4 regions of the Massilia hydrophila genome follow, and region 1 is predicted to be linked to each of the others. Evidence: predicted binding sites of a transcription regulator. Region 1 holds the regulator's gene; each other region holds the start of a gene.

Region 1 (4,209 bases):
CAGCGCGAGGTAGCGTGCGCGCTTGATGGCGGTGTCGACCTGGCGCTGGTAGTGCGCCTTGGTGCCGGTCAGGCGTGCCGGCATGATCTTGCCGTTTTCCTGGACGAAGTCCTTCAGGGTGTCGACGTCTTTGTAGTCCACCTGTTCCACGCCGGCGGCGGTGAAGCGGCAGAATTTCTTGCGCTTGAACAGCGGGTTCTGCTGTTTGCGCTTCATTTTTTCTTTGGCTTTGTTTTTGTCGAACTTTTTACCGAATGCCATTTCGAGGCTCCTGTATCTAATCTAGGTTGCGCCGCGGGCTTGTTTACTCTGCGGCACTGAAATCAATGATGTGAAACACCAAGGCTTTGCTGTTGCGGTTCTTCCGTGCGAGGAATCCGTTGAAGCGGTAGGCGGCGCCGAGTTCGGCACTTTCCAGCCTGCCTGAAATCTCGCCTGCGCCGAGCGCAGGGATTTCAAACGCGACCTGCCTTGCCACGCCGGCCTCGACCTGCTGCGAATCGTGCATCAGGATCGCGCCCACGATGGGGACGCCGGCCGGGGTGAAACGCAGGACGTCTCGCTCCGCGATGGTCGCGATGAGCTGGAACTGGTTCACTGCGCTGCTTTGCTTCGTTTCGGATTCCCGGGAAAACCCGGTGACAGCTTAAGCGGCGGCGGCCGGGGCAGCGGCGGCTGCTTCAGCGCGGTGGCTCTTGGCTGCGTCTTCGCGCTGGACCGACTTCATCATCGGCGACGGTGCGGTTTCGGCCTTCTTCATCTTGACGGTCAGGTGACGCAGGACGGCATCGTTGAACTTGAATGCGGTTTCCAGCTCGACCAGGGTCTCGTTGTCGCACTCGATGTTCATGCAGATGTAGTGGGCTTTCGGCAGCTTCTGGATCTGGTACGCCATTTGACGGCGGCCCCAGTCTTCCACGCGATGGATGTTACCGCCGCGGCTGGTCACCGTGGTCTTGTAACGCTCGATCATCGCCGGAACTTGCTCGCTCTGGTCCGGGTGGACGATAAAAACGATTTCATAATGACGCATGCAACACTCCTTGAGGACGTTTAAACAAATGCCCACCTCGGCGTCAAGACGAGTGTGGGAAGGGAAAGCCTGCCATTATAGCCGGAAAATCGCGCGAATGGGAACCAGGGCCAGGCTGTCATGGTCGCGATCGCGCCTTGAGATGCGTGGTGCACGCCACAATCGGACCACAATCGGGCGCGCGTGGCCCGCGTTGCAGCATTTTTTTGCAGTTTTCCCGTGTTTGCCCTTGCGCATCCGGGAATACTGTACAAAAATACAGTCTGCTCTTATAACTAATGCCGTAGACCACCCATGCTCAAGCTCACTGCAAGGCAAGAACAGATCCTGAACCTGATCAAGGAAGCGATCGACAACACCGGCTTTCCGCCGACCCGCGCCGAAATCGCGGCCGAGCTGGGTTTCAAGTCGGCGAATGCCGCCGAAGAACACCTGCAAGCCCTGGCGCGCAAGGGCGCCATCGAGATCTCGCCGGGCACCTCGCGCGGCATCCGCCTGGTTGGCGCCTCGGTCGAGCAGATTCCGATGCCGCCGCCGAATCTCATGATGTCGCTGCCGCTGGTCGGCCGCGTCGCCGCCGGCTCCCCTATCCTGGCCCAGGAACACGTGGAAGCCACCTATTCCGTCGATGCCGCGATGTTCTCGGCCCGTCCCGACTTCCTGCTGAAGGTCAAGGGCTGGTCGATGCGCGATGCCGGCATCTGCGACGGCGACTTCCTCGCCGTCAAGAAGATCGACAGCGCCAAGAACGGCCAGATCGTGGTGGCGCGCCTCGGTGAAGAGGTCACCGTCAAGCGCTACCGCAAGACCGGCAACCTGGTCGAACTGCTGCCGGAAAATCCGGACTTCAAGGTCATCCAGGTAAAGCCGGAAGACGAGTTCGCGCTGGAAGGGCTGGCGGTCGGGCTGATGCGCAGCTGGCACTAAGGCTGGAACGCACACTGGCGGGCTGCATGCCCGCCTTTTTTTTACCCCTTATTTCCCCTTCAACAGGGTCGAGCTGTTGCTCTTGACCATCTTGTTGTGCTCGGAGACATAGGCGTCGGTCGCCTTGCGCCAGGCCTCGAAGTCGGCCAGCACCAGTTTCGAACTCACCTTCGCCTCTTCCTGCAGGTTGGCCTGCAACTGCTCCAGGTAGGCGGTCGACTTTTCCAGCTCGTCCTTCTTCATCAGCTTGCGGATGTCTTCGGGGACGCGCTTGGTGAGCGGCGTGGCCGCGTTCAGGTTGGTCACGTAGCGGTTGTAGCAATCCTGCCAGGTCGTGATGGCGGCGCCGATGCGGTCAATGTCGGCATTGATCTTCGACATCGCCGGAATGCGCGGTGTCGCGCAGCGGAATTCGCCCGATTTCAGGTCTTCGCCGTCGTAGCCGCTGATCCAGTAGTCGATGTCCTTGCGGCGCTTGACGCGCTGCTCCATCACCGCCAGCGACGCGGCGGCGACCTTGTTGCCCTTGGCGGCCGATTTCTTGAACAGCGCCTCGGCCTTGGCCTCGTCCACCTGCCCCGCTTCGCCGTACCAGTACATCTGGCCCAGCGCCTGCTGCGCCTCCGGGTTGCCGGCATCGGCCAGCTTCGTATAGATCTTCAGCGCACCCGCATAATCCTTCTTCTCGAACAGGGCGTTGGCGTTGTCCAGTTCGCCGGCATGGGCGGCGCCGCACAGCAGCAGGGATGCAAGGAACAGCTTGGTTTTCATGGCAGCTCGGAGTGGCAAAAGAAGGCCCATGATAAGGGCAAGCCGGTACCCGCTCAACCGCTGAAACAAAAATGGCAGCCCGCGGGCTGCCATGATGATGTTTCGGGTGCTCAGGACGCAAGCGCCTGGCGGAAGTCCGCCAGCAGGTCCTCGGTATCCTCGATCCCCACCGAGACGCGGATCAGGGACTCGGCGATGCCCATGCTGGCGCGCCGCTCCGCCCCCATCTCGAAGAAGATCGTGTGCGCCACTGGAATCACCAGGGTACGGGTATCGCCCAGGTTGCTGGCCGGGATGCCGAGTTTCAGGCGGTTCAGGTAGTCGAAAGGATCGATCGCGTCAACCAGCTCGAAGCTCAGCAGCGAACCGCCGCTGCGGAACAGCGACGCCACCAGGGCGTGCTGCGGATGCGAGGCCAGGCCCGGGTAGTGCACCGCGGCCACGCGCGGATCGGCTTCTAGCATGCGCGCCAGCGCCAGCGCATTGGCGCAGGTGCGCTCCATGCGCAGCGCCAGCGTCTCGGCGCCCACCGCGATATGGTGCGCCGCTTCCGGCCCCAGCGCCGCGCCGAAGTCGCGCAGCGCCTTGGCGCGCAGCTGGGCCAGGCCCTGGTTCGCTGGCACCTGCTTGCGGAAGTTGGCGGCGATGTTCGGATACGCGCTCCAGTCGAACAGGCCGGTGTCGGTCAGGGCGCCGCCCAGCGCGATGCCATGCCCGCCGATCGACTTGGTCAGCGAATTGACCACCAGCCCCGCCCCCACCGCCTTGGGACGGAACAGCCAGGGCGTGGTCATGGTGTTGTCCACCACGTACAGGATGCCGCGCTCGCGGCACAGCTGGCCGATGCGCGCCAGGTCGGCCACCTGGGTGCGCGGGTTGGCGATGGTCTCGACGAAGACGATGCGCGTGTCCGGCCGCAGCGCCGCCTCGACCTTGGCGGCGTCGGTGGCGTCGACGAAGTCCACCGCGACGCCCTGTCCGGCCACCGTCTGCCACAGGCTGTTGGTGTTCCCGAACAGGAAGGAGGACGAAACCACATGGTCGCCCGACTTCAGCAGCGCCTGGAACAGCGCGCCGATGGCGCCCATGCCGGTGGCGAAGCACAGGGTGCCGACGCCGTCTTCCATCTTGCTGATCTTATCTTCCAGCGCGGCAACGGTCGGGTTGCCCTGGCGCCCGTAGCGGAAGCCCGGCTCCCGGCCCTGGAATACGGCCGCCAGCTGGCGCGCGTCGCCGTAGCCGAAGGCGACCGAGGTATGCACCGGCTTGTGCAGCGAGCCCTGCTCGACCGGCCTGCGGCGGTCGTTGTGCAGGATGGTGGTGGTGAAGCCGTAGGGGTTCGTTTCGCTCATGGCAGTCGCCGTCCCGCCTACTCGGCCACCGCCGGGGTGTTCAGGTTGAGCTGCGTGCGCACCGGATCCTCGACCTGGCCGGCCTTCGGGCTGTGGCGCGCGGATTCCTGGCGGTCCAGGTATTCC
Region 2 (4,209 bases), 510 kb from region 1:
TGGCACGCGTCATCGCCACGTAGAGCAGGCGCCGCTCTTCCTCGATCTCGTCCTGGCTGCCGGTACCCATGTCGGAGGGGATGCAGCCATCCACCACGTTCAACAGGTAGACCGCGCTCCACTCCTGCCCCTTGCTCGAATGGATGGTGGACAGGATCACATAGTCCTCGTCCAGCAGGGGCGGACCGGCGCGGTCGCTGGTCGCTTCCGGCGGGTCGAGTGTGATCTCGGCCAGGAAGCTTTCGCGCGTGCCGTGCCCCGCCGCCAGCTGGACCAGCTGCTCGAGGTCGGCGGCGCGCACGGCGGCATCGTCGTGCATGCGCTCCAGGTGCGGCTGGTACCACTGCTTCACCAGCTCGATGTCGGCCGGCCAGCGCAGTCCGGGCGTGCGCAGGCGGCGATACAGCGCGCCGAAGGCGGCCCAGTCGGCCGCGCTCCTGGCCGGCGCCCCGAAGGCCTCGACCGCCGCCGCCGCATCGGTGGCCTCGCCCACGGCGTCCAGCAGGCGCGTGGCACTGGCCGGCCCGATGCCGGGAATTAGCTGGACGGCGCGGAATCCCGCCATGCGTCCGCTCGGGTTCTGGGCGAAGCGCAGCACCGCCAGCACGTCCTTGATGTGGGCTGCCTCCAGGAACTTGAGTCCGCCAAACTTCACGAAGGGGATGTTGCGGCGCATGAGCTCGAGTTCCAGGGCAGCGCTGTGGCTGGCCGCGCGGAACAGCACCGCCTGCGCGCGCAGCGCGATGCCAGCCTCGCGCTGCGCGAGGATGCGCCGGCACACCCAGCGCGCCTGCTCGGCTTCGTCCGGAATCAGCACCAGGCAGGGCTTGATGCCGGACTCCCTGTCGGTCCACAGGTTCTTGGCGAAGCGCTCGCGGGCACCGGCGATCACCGCGTTCGAGGCGTCCAGGATCGGCTGCGTCGAGCGGTAGTTGCGCTCCAGCGTGACAAGCTCGGCCGGCTGGGTGAAACGCTTCGGGAAATCGAGGATGTTGCGCACCGTCGCGCCACGGAACGCGTAGATCGACTGGGCATCGTCGCCCACCGCCATCACTCCCGCCCCGTCCGGTTTCATGCCGGCGATGATGTCCGCCTGCAGCCGGTTGGTATCCTGGTATTCGTCCACCAGTACATGGTCGAACAGGGAGCCGAGCACCGGTCCCAGCGCCGGATCGGCCGCCATCTCGGCCCAGAACAGCAGCAGGTCGTCGTAGTCCAGCACGTTCTGCTCCTGCTTGGCGTCGACGTAGGCGCCGAACAGGGTCTTGAGCTGGGCTTCCCACTCGCGGCACCAGGGAAAGCTCGCCTGCAGCACAGCCGCCAGGCTGTCGCGGGTGTTGACCACCCGCGAGTAGATCGACAGGCAGGTCCCCTTCAGCGGAAAGCGCTTTTCCAGGCCCGACAGGCCGGTCTCGTGGCGCACCAGGCCCATCAGGTCTTCGGCATCACCGCGGTCGTGGATGGTGAAGGACGGGTCGAGGCCGATGCTGCCCGCGTATTCGCGCAGCAGGCGGGCACCGATCGCGTGGAAGGTGCCGGCCCAGGGCAGTGTCAGCTGGCCGTGGGCGCCGCCCCCGCCGAACAGGCGCTGCAGCACGCCGCTGGCGCGCTGCGACAGCTCTCCCGCCGCGCGCCGCGAAAAGGTGAGCAGCAGGATGCGCTGCGGGTCGGCACCGGACTGGATCAGGCGCGCGACGCGGTGCGCCAGGGTATTGGTCTTGCCTGAACCGGCACCCGCCACGACCAGCAGGGGCCGCACGCTGGCCGCGCCGATATCGTGTTCGACAGCGGCGCGCTGCCCCGCATTCAGGCTGGCGAACGGGTCGTCGCTGGGCGGGACGGCAATGGCATCGGGTACGGCGGGCATGGGAGAACGGGACCAGGGAGCGGTGAACTGGAAATGCCATACTGTACATTTATCCAGTAGGCTTGCGCAAGACCAAATCCTGCGTTTTGCAAGCCCGCGCACGATTGCGAAGTCCGTCTCCATGCTGACTTGCTGGCAATCATGTCATGAAGTACATGCACATGTCCGGCTAAGTACTTCATCCGTAAAAAGTTTTCCGGATATCCACAAAGTCTGTGAATAAGTATGTGGAAAAGCGGGGGCTTGACATGGCGCATGCGGCCATCCGTGCGGCTTTCAACAATTTGCCTATTGGGAAGGCAGCCTCGATAGCCTCATAAATCAAGGGCTTACGTGCGTCGCCGGTGAATTGTCGGCACGCGGGCACAAAATTATTTTTTGGAAATTTTTGTGCATAAACCGCGGCGGCTCGCAGGCCATCCAGCGCTGCGCCGCGCCGCGCCGGCGCCGCCTACAATGGCTGCGCACCCACCATTGCGAGGACTCCATGAGCATCCATCCCGACCCCGAACTGAACCCCGGCGACGAAGCGCAACCCGGCACCCCGGGTGCTGGCGAAGACGTTTGCGAAGACTGTGCCGGCAGCGGCAAGGTCGACGGCAAACCCTGCCCAAACTGCGGCGGCAGCGGCAAGGTCATGCGCGGCATCGGCGGCGGCTGAGGCAGGTCCATGCGTGGGCAGGAAGCCGGCCGGCCGGGTCCGGCCTCGCGCACCGACCTGTTCCTGTCCTTCACCCTGCTGGCCCTGCAGGGCTTCGGCGGCGTGCTGGCCGTCGTGCAGCGCGAGCTGGTCGAGCGCAAGCGCTGGCTGACGCCCGACGAATTCATCGAAGACTGGGCAGTGGCCCAGATCCTGCCGGTCCGAACGTCGTCAACCTGGCCATGATGCTCGGCGCCCGCTGGTTCGGGCTGGGCGGCGCCCTGAGCGCCATGGCCGGCCTGCTGGCGCTGCCGCTGGTGCTGGTGCTGGCCCTGGCTACCCTGCATGCGCGCCACGCGTCCGATCCGGCGCTGGCCAGCGCCCTGCGCGGCATGGCGGCGGTATCGAGCGGACTGATCGCCGCCGCCGGCTTCAGGCTGTGCGCGGCACTGGCCAGGAATCCGCTCCCCTTGCCGTGGTCGGCCGCCATCGCCGCCACCGTGTTCGTGCTGCTGGCCTGGCTGCGGCTGCCGCTGGCCTGGGTACTGTCCGCCTTGGGCGGACTCGGCTGCGTGCTGGCCTGGCGCCGCCTGCGGCCATGACAGCCGCGGCGTCCGCTCTTCGTTCCAGCCTGGTGCTCGGCTGGCACGACTGGCTGGCCCTGTTTTGCATTTCCTGATGCTGTCGATGCTTTCGTTTGGTGGCGCGATTTCCACCAGCGCCGACATGCAGCGCTACCTGGTCGCGGACCGGGCCTGGCTGAGCCAGGCACGGTTCAGCGATGCGATCGCGCTAGGACAGGCGGCGCCGGGACCGAACGTGCTGTTCGTGGCCCTGCTGGGCTGGCAGCTGGGCATGAACACGGGCAGCATCGGCGCCGCCCTGGCCGGCGTGGCGCTCACCATGCTCGGCATCCTGCTGCCCTCTTCCGTGTTGACCTACCTGGTGGCGCAGTGGGGCCACCGCAACCGGGAACTGCGCGCGGTGCGCGCCTTCCGGCTCGGCATGGCGCCGGTCGTGATCGGCATGCTGCTGGCCACCAGCTGGATGCTGGCCGGCACCGGACTCGAGCGCGCCTGGCCGTTCTGGCTGCTGGCGGCCCTGAGCTGCCTGGTGCTCTGGCGCACCCGCGTTCATCTGCTGTGGCTGCTTGGCGCCGGGGCCCTGCTGGGCGCGCTCGGCTTCGTGTGAGCAGACTGGCAAGGCGGCGCGCGGCAAGGCATACTTGCGGCATTCTCCACTTCTTGACGAGCCCATGCCCGAACTCCTCAACGAACACGCCTGTTTCGGCGGCGTGCAGCGCTTCTACCGCGCCGACTCGCAGGCGATCGGCCTGCCGATGCGTTTTTCGGTCTACCTGCCACCCGGTGCCGAAGGCAAGCGCCTGCCGGTGCTGTTCTACCTGGCCGGCCTGACCTGCACCGAAGAGACCTTCATGACCAAGGCCGGCGCGCAGCGGGTGGCGGCGCAGGAAGGCCTGATCCTGGTCGCCCCCGACACCAGCCCGCGCGGCGCCGGTGTGGCGGGCGAAACCGACAGCTGGGATTTCGGCGCCGGCGCCGGCTTCTATGTCGACGCCGTGCAGGAACCCTGGGCCCGCCATTACCGCATGTACAGCCACATCCTGGAATTGCGCGAACTGGTGCTGGCCATGCTGCCGGCCGATCCGGCCAGGGTCGGCATCTTCGGCCACTCGATGGGC
Region 3 (4,209 bases), on a different contig from region 1:
CTCGTGACGGCTGCGGCCGGCGCGGCAGAGCAGAAATTCATCGTGGAGACAGACCGTATCATCGTGAAGTACAAGGATTCGGCGCCGGCCGCCAAGGGCCTGGCCCGCGCCGCCGCCGTGACTGCCGACCGCAAGGCCAAACTGGACCGCGCCGGCCAGGAATTCGGCATGCTGGTGAGCAGCAGCCACACCATCTCGACTGGCGCCCACGTGTTCAAGCTGAACGGCCGCAAGCACCTCGACGAGGTGAAGAAGCTGGCCGCCGAAATGATGGCGCGCGATCCGAGCATCGAATATGCCGAGCCGGACCGCATCATGACCCACATGGCGACCGCCAACGATCCTTATTATGCCCAGCAGTGGCACTATACCGACACCACCGGCGGCCTGCGCCTGCCGACCGCGTGGGACAAGTCCACCGGCAGCGGCGTGGTGGTGGCCGTGATCGACACCGGCTACCGTCCGCATGCCGACCTGAGCGGCCAGATCCTGCAGGGCTACGATTTCATCAGCACCGCCGCCATCGGCAACGATGGTAACGGCCGCGACAGCGATGCCAGCGATCCGGGCGACTGGGTGGCCGCGGGCGAGTGCGGCACCGGCTCGCCGGCGTCGGGCTCGAGCTGGCACGGCACCCACGTGGCCGGTACCGTGGCCGCCAAGACCAACAACAGCCTGGGCGTGGCAGGCGTGGCGTACAACGCCAAGATCGTGCCGGTGCGCGTGCTGGGCAAGTGCGGCGGCTATACCTCCGACATCGCCGACGCGATCACCTGGTCCTCGGGCGGCACCGTGAACGGCGTGCCGGCCAATGCCAACAAGGCCAAGGTGCTGAACATGTCGCTGGGCGGCACCGGCGCCTGCGATGCAACCACCCAGAGCGCGATCAATGGCGCCCGTTCGCGCGGTTCGGTCGTGGTGGTGGCGGCCGGTAACGACAACATGAACGTCAGCAACGCCAGCCCGGCGAACTGCTCCGGTGTCATCGCCGTGGCCGCCACCGGCAAGACCGGCGGCCGCGCTTCCTACTCGAACTACGGCACCCTGGTCGACGTGGCGGCGCCAGGCGGCGACGGCAGCTACAGCGTGATCTCGACCCTGAACGCGGGCACCTCGACCCCGGGTTCGGACAACTACGCCGGCTACCAGGGCACCTCGATGGCCACCCCGCACGTCGCCGGCGTCGCCGCGCTGATGTTCGCCGCCAAGCCGACCCTGACCCCGGACCAGGTGGAAAGCATGCTGAAATCGACCGCGCGCGCCTTCCCGGCGAGCTGCTCGGGCTGCGGTACCGGTATCGTGGACGCGACCGCGGCGGTGAATGCGGCGATCGGCGGTACCACCACCCCGACCGGTCCGACCATCGCCGAAACCGAGTCGAACAACACGCTCTCGAGCGCCGACCTGGTCTCGACCGCCGGCACCACGGTGAACGCCAACATGGGCAGCAGCACCGACACCGATTACTTCCGTGTCGATCTGCCGGCAGGCAAGACCCTGAGCGCGACCATGACCCCGGGCGCAACTTCGGACTACGACCTGTACGTGTACAACAGCGCGGGCACGCTGCTCGGCCGTAGCGAGAACGGCGCCGGCGCAGCCGACAACGTGAGCTCGGCCAACACCGGCAGCACCGCCTCGACCCGCTATGTGCGCGTGGTGTACTACAGTGGCGGTACCGGTTCGACCAGCGGCAAGTACACCCTGCAGCTGAACTGGTAAGCCACGGATGAAGCGGCGCTCGCGGGCGCCGACTTCCTCCCGAAGGCGCGGCATGCCGCGCCTTTTTTTGACGTCCTGCAAGAAAAAACGGATACTGTATGAAATAACAGTAGTCGGCCTTGCCGTCACCTGACGACGTCGATGTGAATTCCCCGCTCCGTAAAATCATCCACTGCGATTGCGACTGCTTCTATGCGTCGGTCGAGATGCGCGACGATCCTTCGCTGCGCGGGCGTCCGCTCGCCGTCGGCGGCCGTCCCGACCAGCGCGGCGTGATCGCGACCTGCAACTACGAAGCGCGCCGGTTCGGCATCCACTCGGCCATGGCCACGGCCCAGGCCATGAAGCTCTGTCCGCAGCTTCTGGTGATTCCGCCGGCCATGGAAAAATACCGGATTGCCTCGCGCCAGATCATGGACATCTATCGCGACTACACCGAGCTGGTGGAGCCGCTCTCGCTCGACGAAGCCTACCTCGACGTCAGCGACTCTCCCCACTGCAAGGGCAGCGCCACCCTGATCGCGCAGGAGATCCGGCAGCGCATCTTCGACACCGTCGGCATCACGGCCTCGGCCGGGGTGGCGCCGAACAAATTCGTGGCCAAGATCGCGAGCGACTGGAACAAGCCGGACGGCCTGTTCCTGGTGCGTCCGGACGAGGTGGATGCCTTCGTCGCCGCGCTGCCCGTGAAAAAGCTGTACGGCGTCGGCAAGGTGACCGCCGAGAAGATGCACCGCCTGGGCCTGCAGACCTGCGGCGACATGCGCCACTGGAGCATCGAGCGCCTGACCGAACACTTCGGCAGCTTCGGCTACCGCCTGTACAAACTCTGCCGCGGCATCGACGAGCGCGCAGTCAATACCTCGCGCGAGCGCAAGTCGGTCAGCACCGAGGAAACCTATACGCCCGACGTGCCCAGCCTGGATGCCTGCCTGAAGCTGCTGCCGGAACTGGTCGAGCACCTGCTGGGCCGTATCAAGCGCAATGGCGCTGAGAAATTCATCCACAAGCTCTTCGTAAAAATCAAGTTTTCGGACTTCCAGCAGACTACCGTCGAGTGTGCCGGCCACGCGCCGCACATGCCGACCTACGCGCGCCTGATGGAAACCGGCTGGGCCCGTCACAGCCGGCCGGTACGTCTGCTCGGCGTGGGCGTACGCCTGGGCGATACCGAGACGGCCGAGCAGCTGCGCCTGTTTGACGACGTAATGCCCGGCGCCATCGTCGAGGCCATTGACGGCTCGGCAACAGATTAATTTTTTCCCGCCGCTGCCGGCCGTAATGTCCAGTTGGCAGCGTAGAATGTCGTTCCCTTGAAATACTGAAACAATCGGATAACAGCGTATGTGGTTCAAGAATCTCCAGATTTACCGCCTGCCCGCTCCCTGGGCATTCAACCCCGAACAAATGGAAGAAGCGCTGCAGTCGCAGGCTTTCACGCCCGCCAGCAGCAATGAACTGCTGCGCCAGGGCTGGGATTCGCCACGCGGCAATGGCAAGCTCGTCCACGTCGTCAACAAGCAGATGCTGATGATGCTGGGTACCGAGAAGAAGCTGCTGCCGAGCTCGGTCATCAACCAGGTCGCCAAGGCCAAGGCCGCCGAACTGGAAGAGCAGCAGGGCTTCCCGCCCGGTAAAAAAGCCATGAAGGAACTGAAGGAGCGCGTGGCCGACGAGCTGCTGCCGCGCGCTTTCTCGATCCGCAGCAACGTCTGGGTCTGGATCGATCCGGTCAATGGCTGGCTGGTGGTGGACGCGGCCAGCCCGTCGAAGGCGGACGACGTCATCAAGCTGCTGCTCAAGGCCGTGGACCGCATGCCGCTGGAATCGCTGCGCGTGCAGCGCTCGCCGGTGGCCGTGATGACCGGCTGGCTGGAAGCGGACGAAGCGCCCTACGGTTTCACCATTGACCAGGACACCGAACTGCGCGCCACCGGCGAAAGCCGCGCCGCCGTGCGCTATGTGAAGCATACGCTGGAGCCGGACGATATCCGCCGCCACATTGCTTCCGGCAAGCAGTGCACCCGCCTGGCCATGACCTGGAACGACCGCATCAGCTTTGTGCTGACCGAATCGCTGGCGATCAAGGGCGTCAAACCGCTGGACGTGATCAAGGAAGGCGAAGCCGTCACCTACAGCGACGATGAGCGTTTCGACAACGACATCACCCTGATGACGGGCGAGCTGGCCAAGCTGCTGGCCGACGTGGTCGAGGCCCTGGGCGGCGAAGCCAAGGCCTGAATCCCTGGCCGGTGCGCGCTGGCACCGGCCATTTCCCTGGAAAACAAGGTGTTTCCAAGCACCTTCCGCCAAAGGTGGGAGGGCGTCGTCGGCGATCTTTACAGCGTATCTAGTGCCGCGAAAAAAGTTCGTTATTTAACATTGACTTAACAATTGGCACGTTCCTTGCTAAAAGTTTTCGGCAACTTCCGATTAACTTTCAGGGATGACCGCCAAGATGAAACTCAAACAGCTTTTCGCCATTGC
Region 4 (4,209 bases), 120 kb from region 1:
GGCCGGCTCGCGCCGCAGGGGCTTACAATGCGGTCCTGGCCGCCTGGCCAGGCATGGGAGCGGCAATGGTGGTCATCGATCCGGAAGAAGTCGAGTTCAGCGCGATCCGGGCGCAGGGTCCGGGCGGGCAGAACGTCAACAAGGTGTCGTGCGCGGTGCACGCGCGCTTCGACGTGGCCGCTTCCTCGCTGCCGGCGGCGGTCAAGGAACGCCTGCTGGCGCTGCGCGACGCCCGCATCACGCGCGAAGGCGTCATCGTGCTCAAGGCGCAAGGCTCGCGCAGCCTGGAACAGAACCGGCTGGATGCCCTGCAGCGCCTGCAGGCGCTGGTCGACCAGGCCGCCACGGTGCCGCTGGCGCGCCGCCCAACCCGCCCCACGCGCGGTTCGCAGCTGCGCCGGCTCGACGGCAAGGCGCGCAGCGGACGGGTCAAGGCCCTGCGCGGCAAGGTCCTCGACTAGGGCCGGCCGAACCAGGACGGCCGCGCCGGCTCAGCCGAACAGGCCGTGCAGGTACCAGCGCGGCTCGGCATCCTCGCCGGCGCCGACGATGCGTTCGCGGTAGATCCAGTACAGCGCGTGGTCCTGCCCTTCAGCGATGAAGTAGTCGCGGGTCTGGGTCTCGCTCCACCAGCCGGCCTCGATGCGCTCGGGCGTGGAAGCCACCCGCAGCGGCGAACCATAGAAGGGCCGGTGGTTGCGCATCAGCAGCGCGATCGGCTTGGCCAGCAGCCAGCTCGGACGCGGCAGGCTGGCCAGGTCCGGCGGCAGGCGGGCCTGGCTGCGCGTGCCCTGCCCTGCCGCGCGCAGTTCCTGCACCGGCACCCATTCGTTGGCGACCTCGGGCCGGTAGTCGGCCTGCGGCAGGGCCTGCAGCACGTTTTCCGGTCCCAGCCGCGCCACCAGCAGCTCGAGCATGCGCATGCGGTCTTCCTCGCTGCCGCCGGGCTCGGGGAACAGCGAGGCGGTCGGCGGCGCCATCGGCCGCAGCTGCCGCGCTTCCAGGCCGAGCCCGATCACCGGCGCCGGCAAGGCCTGGCGCGCCAGCCTTTCCTTCAGGAGGCGCACCAGGTGCTCGTCGCGCCAGCCGGGCTCGGCCAGGGCAATCTCGAGCGCGGTCGGCGCCATCGCCACCCGTCCGCGCTCGTGCTCCATCAGCAGCGTGATGCGTTCCACCGCCAGCTGGCGCGCGCACAGCCAGCCGGTCAGCTGCAGTACCAGGTGGTGGGCGCCGGCCAGCAGCAGCTCGGCCTGCTCGATGCGGTCGAACAGTTCCAGCCGGGCGCGGAAACTGTCGGGCGCGGCCACCCAGTCGAACAGTTCGGGCTGCAGGCCGTGGGCGGCGTCGAGCATGTCGAGCAGCGCGCGCCCGCAACGCCGCTGCAGGCCCGGACGCGGCAGGCGCCGCAGTTCGCCCAGGCGCTCGCAGCCGATGCCTTCGAACCAGGCCAGATACGGCCGGGCCGGCGGCAACAGCGCCACCGGCAGGCGCGCCAGGCGGCGCTCGAGCGAGGCCATGCGCAGCGCGCGCAGGGAGCGGCGGGGGCGGCCGCTCCGTCCGCCCTCCGCCGCATCATGGGACCCGCCTGGCGAGCCGGCGCGCGCCAGCAGCCAGGCGCCGCGCGCCGTCGGCGCGCAGCTGATGGCGGCGCTGAAGCCGAGCGTGCGCAGGCTGGCGCGCACCCGTGCGCACAGGGCGCGGATGCCGCCGAACAGGCGCAGGCTGGCGCCAATGTCGAGCAGTAGCGTCGCTTCTTCCTGCTGCGCGACCTGGGGCGTGAATTGCAGCATCGCCAGCGCGACCGCATCGAGCGCCTCGGCTTCGCGCGCCGGGCTGCGCTCGTGCAGGCGCGCCCCGGGCATCAGCATCAGCACGCCGCCGCGCCGCATGCCGGGACGGATCCCGGCGGCGCGCGCCGCCGGCGACATCGCCAGCACGCGCTCCTGCTCCAGCACGACGCTGCCGGGGTCGGTGCGCTCCCCGCCGGACGCGTCACTGAGCCAGCTGGGGCTGAAGACGTCGAGTGCTAGCTGGGGCAGGTGCAGGCCGATCCACAAACGCATGTCGTTGCAAGAGAGAAGAAGTAAGGGGCAGGCCAAGCGGCAGGAACAGGGGCGCCTCGCGCCGCGGTCCACGGCGCTTGAGGAAATCGATGTGCAAGCCACCCGCCGCCGGGCGCAGCGCCAGGCGCAGCGGGGCCGGCGAGGCGTCTTGCGCGGCGGCCAGCGGACGCAGCATGAAGAACAAGGTTTCGCCGCCCTGGGCCGCCAGGTGCAGGCGGCGCAGGCTTTCGCCGCGCGCATGGCTGGCCCAGAACAGCAGCGCGCCGCAGCTGCCACTGCGCAGCACCTGCTCGGCCGCCCACAGTGCGTCGGCGCCACGCTCGGTGCGCAGCCACAGCAGCTGCGAAGGCGGCAGCCCCAGCGCGGCCAGCGCCAGGGCCTGGGGCGGATGGGGTGGCTGCAGCAGGACGATGCGGCGTGCGGCGCAGGCTTGCAGGGCCGGGCGCAGCAGGCGCATCTCGCCGATGCCGGGCTGCTGCTGCAGGAGCTCGACCAGGCTGCCGGCCGGCCAGCCCCCGCCCGGCAGCTGGGACGAGAGCGGCGCATGGCCGGTATCGACGCAGCGCGTGCCGGCACGCGCCAGCTGCGAAGCGCGCCATAGCGAAGGGTGCAGGGCCTCCGGCGCAACAGGAGCACAGGCCCCCGCGTTGGATGAGAGGTTCATGGGAGTTGGCAAACAAATACTGTATAAACATACAGTACTCGCTGAGCCGCGATTTGGCAAGATGTATTCATTCTGGACATACCAGTCAGGCACTGGTATTGACAGAAGCTAAAGCTGCTGCAATGCAGAAGCATGCGGGCCGCGCTGGCGAATCGTGGAATAATGCTGGCTCTTCAATTTTTATCCAGACAATGCACAACCTGTCTCCCGCACGCCACGGAGTCCGCCTGTGACGACGCTCCAGCTCACCGGCGCCATCCTGTTCGCGATCGCCCTCGTCCATACTTTCTCCACCAAGCTGTTCCATACGCTCGCGCGGCGCCATCCGCGCCATGCGGGGCTGTTCCACCTGCTGGGCGAGGTCGAAGTCGTGTTCGGCTTCTGGGCCTTCGTGCTGATCCTGGCCATGGCCCTGCTGGCCGGCGGCGGCGAGGCCGTTGCCTATGCCGAGTCGCGCCAGTACACCGAGCCCTTGTTCGTGTTCGTGGTGATGGTGATCGCGGCCTCGCAGCCGGTGCTCGACGCCGTGCGCGACCTGCTGGCCCTGATCGCGCGGCTGGCGCCGGTGCGCACCGAGGTCGCCCTGTGCTGGCTCGGCCTGGCCCTGGTGCCGCTCTCCGGCTCGCTGATCACCGAGCCGGCCGCGATGACCCTGGCCGCCCTGATGCTGGCGCCGCAGGTGTTCCGGCCCGGCGTGCCCGAATGGCTCAAGTACGGCGCGCTCGGCGTCCTGTTCGTCAACGTCTCGATCGGCGGCACCCTCACCTCCTATGCCGCGCCGCCGGTGCTGATGGTGGCCGGCACCTGGGGCTGGGACAGCGCCTTCATGGCCTCCACCTTCGGCTGGCGCGCCGCGCTGGCGGTGCTGTTCAATGCCACCGTGGTCACCCTGCTGCTGCGCCGCCACCTCGCGCCCGGCAATGTGGTGCAGGACGTGCGCATGCCCCGCATCGTGTCCGCCGTCCACCTGCTGCTACTGGCCGGGGTGGTGCTCGCGGCCCACCATCCGGTGCTGTTCATCGGCCTGTTCCTGTTCTTCCTCGGGTATACCCAGGCCTATCCGAAGCACCAGTCGCCGCTGATCCTGAAGGAAGGCCTGCTGGTCGGCTTCTTCCTGGCCGGGCTGGTGGTGCTGGGCGGCATGCAGCAGTGGTGGCTGCAGCCGCTGGTGTCGAGCCTGGAGCCGACCGCGCTGTTCTTCGGCGCGCTGGCCCTGACGGCAATCACCGATAATGCGGCCTTGACCTACCTTGGTTCGCTGATCGAAGGGCTGTCCGACCATGCCAAGTACATGCTGGTGGCCGGCGCGGTCGGCGGCGGCGGGCTGACCGTCATCGCCAACGCACCGAATCCGGCCGGCGCCGCCCTGCTGCGCGAAGGTTTCGAGGACGGCTCGATCGGCATGGGCGGGCTGTTCCTGGGGGCGCTGGGCCCGACCTGCGTGGCGGCGGCGCTGTTCCTGGTGTGATCCACCCGCAGCGG

What was found. Region 1 encodes LexA, which represses DNA repair genes until DNA is damaged. Its sites were predicted from a motif close to ACTGTATNNNNATACAGT; they were not measured.
Region 2: the regulator LexA is predicted to act here: its motif matches at 1,908-1,925, upstream of LE190_RS05265 (ATP-dependent helicase).
Region 3: the regulator LexA is predicted to act here: its motif matches at 1,816-1,833, upstream of dinB (DNA polymerase IV).
Region 4: the regulator LexA is predicted to act here: its motif matches at 2,746-2,763, upstream of imuA (translesion DNA synthesis-associated protein ImuA).

The regions. Positions count from the first base shown of each region.
Region 1 is NZ_JAHYBX010000001.1:623,547-627,755, reverse strand. Features, by position in the region: gene rpsR (30S ribosomal protein S18) at 1-261, opposite strand, end outside; gene priB (primosomal replication protein N) at 305-598, opposite strand; gene rpsF (30S ribosomal protein S6) at 647-1,033, opposite strand; gene lexA (transcriptional repressor LexA) at 1,328-1,960, shown strand; gene LE190_RS02760 (tetratricopeptide repeat protein) at 2,009-2,731, opposite strand; gene LE190_RS02755 (cystathionine gamma-synthase family protein) at 2,842-4,083, opposite strand; gene purF (amidophosphoribosyltransferase) at 4,101-4,209, opposite strand, start outside.
Region 2 is NZ_JAHYBX010000001.1:1,137,365-1,141,573, reverse strand. Features, by position in the region: gene LE190_RS05265 (ATP-dependent helicase) at 1-1,867, opposite strand, end outside; gene LE190_RS05260 (hypothetical protein) at 2,355-2,528, shown strand; partial or broken gene LE190_RS05255 (chromate transporter) at 2,538-3,109, shown strand; partial or broken gene LE190_RS05250 (chromate transporter) at 3,106-3,698, shown strand; gene fghA (S-formylglutathione hydrolase) at 3,763-4,209, shown strand, end outside.
Region 3 is NZ_JAHYBX010000006.1:77,060-81,268, reverse strand. Features, by position in the region: gene LE190_RS15125 (S8 family peptidase) at 43-1,722, shown strand; gene dinB (DNA polymerase IV) at 1,866-2,978, shown strand; gene LE190_RS15115 (recombination-associated protein RdgC) at 3,067-3,963, shown strand; gene LE190_RS15110 (DVUA0089 family protein) at 4,181-4,209, shown strand, end outside.
Region 4 is NZ_JAHYBX010000001.1:503,110-507,318, reverse strand. Features, by position in the region: gene arfB (alternative ribosome rescue aminoacyl-tRNA hydrolase ArfB) at 66-461, shown strand; gene LE190_RS02260 (Y-family DNA polymerase) at 492-2,063, opposite strand; gene imuA (translesion DNA synthesis-associated protein ImuA) at 1,993-2,727, opposite strand; gene LE190_RS02250 (putative Na+/H+ antiporter) at 2,957-4,195, shown strand.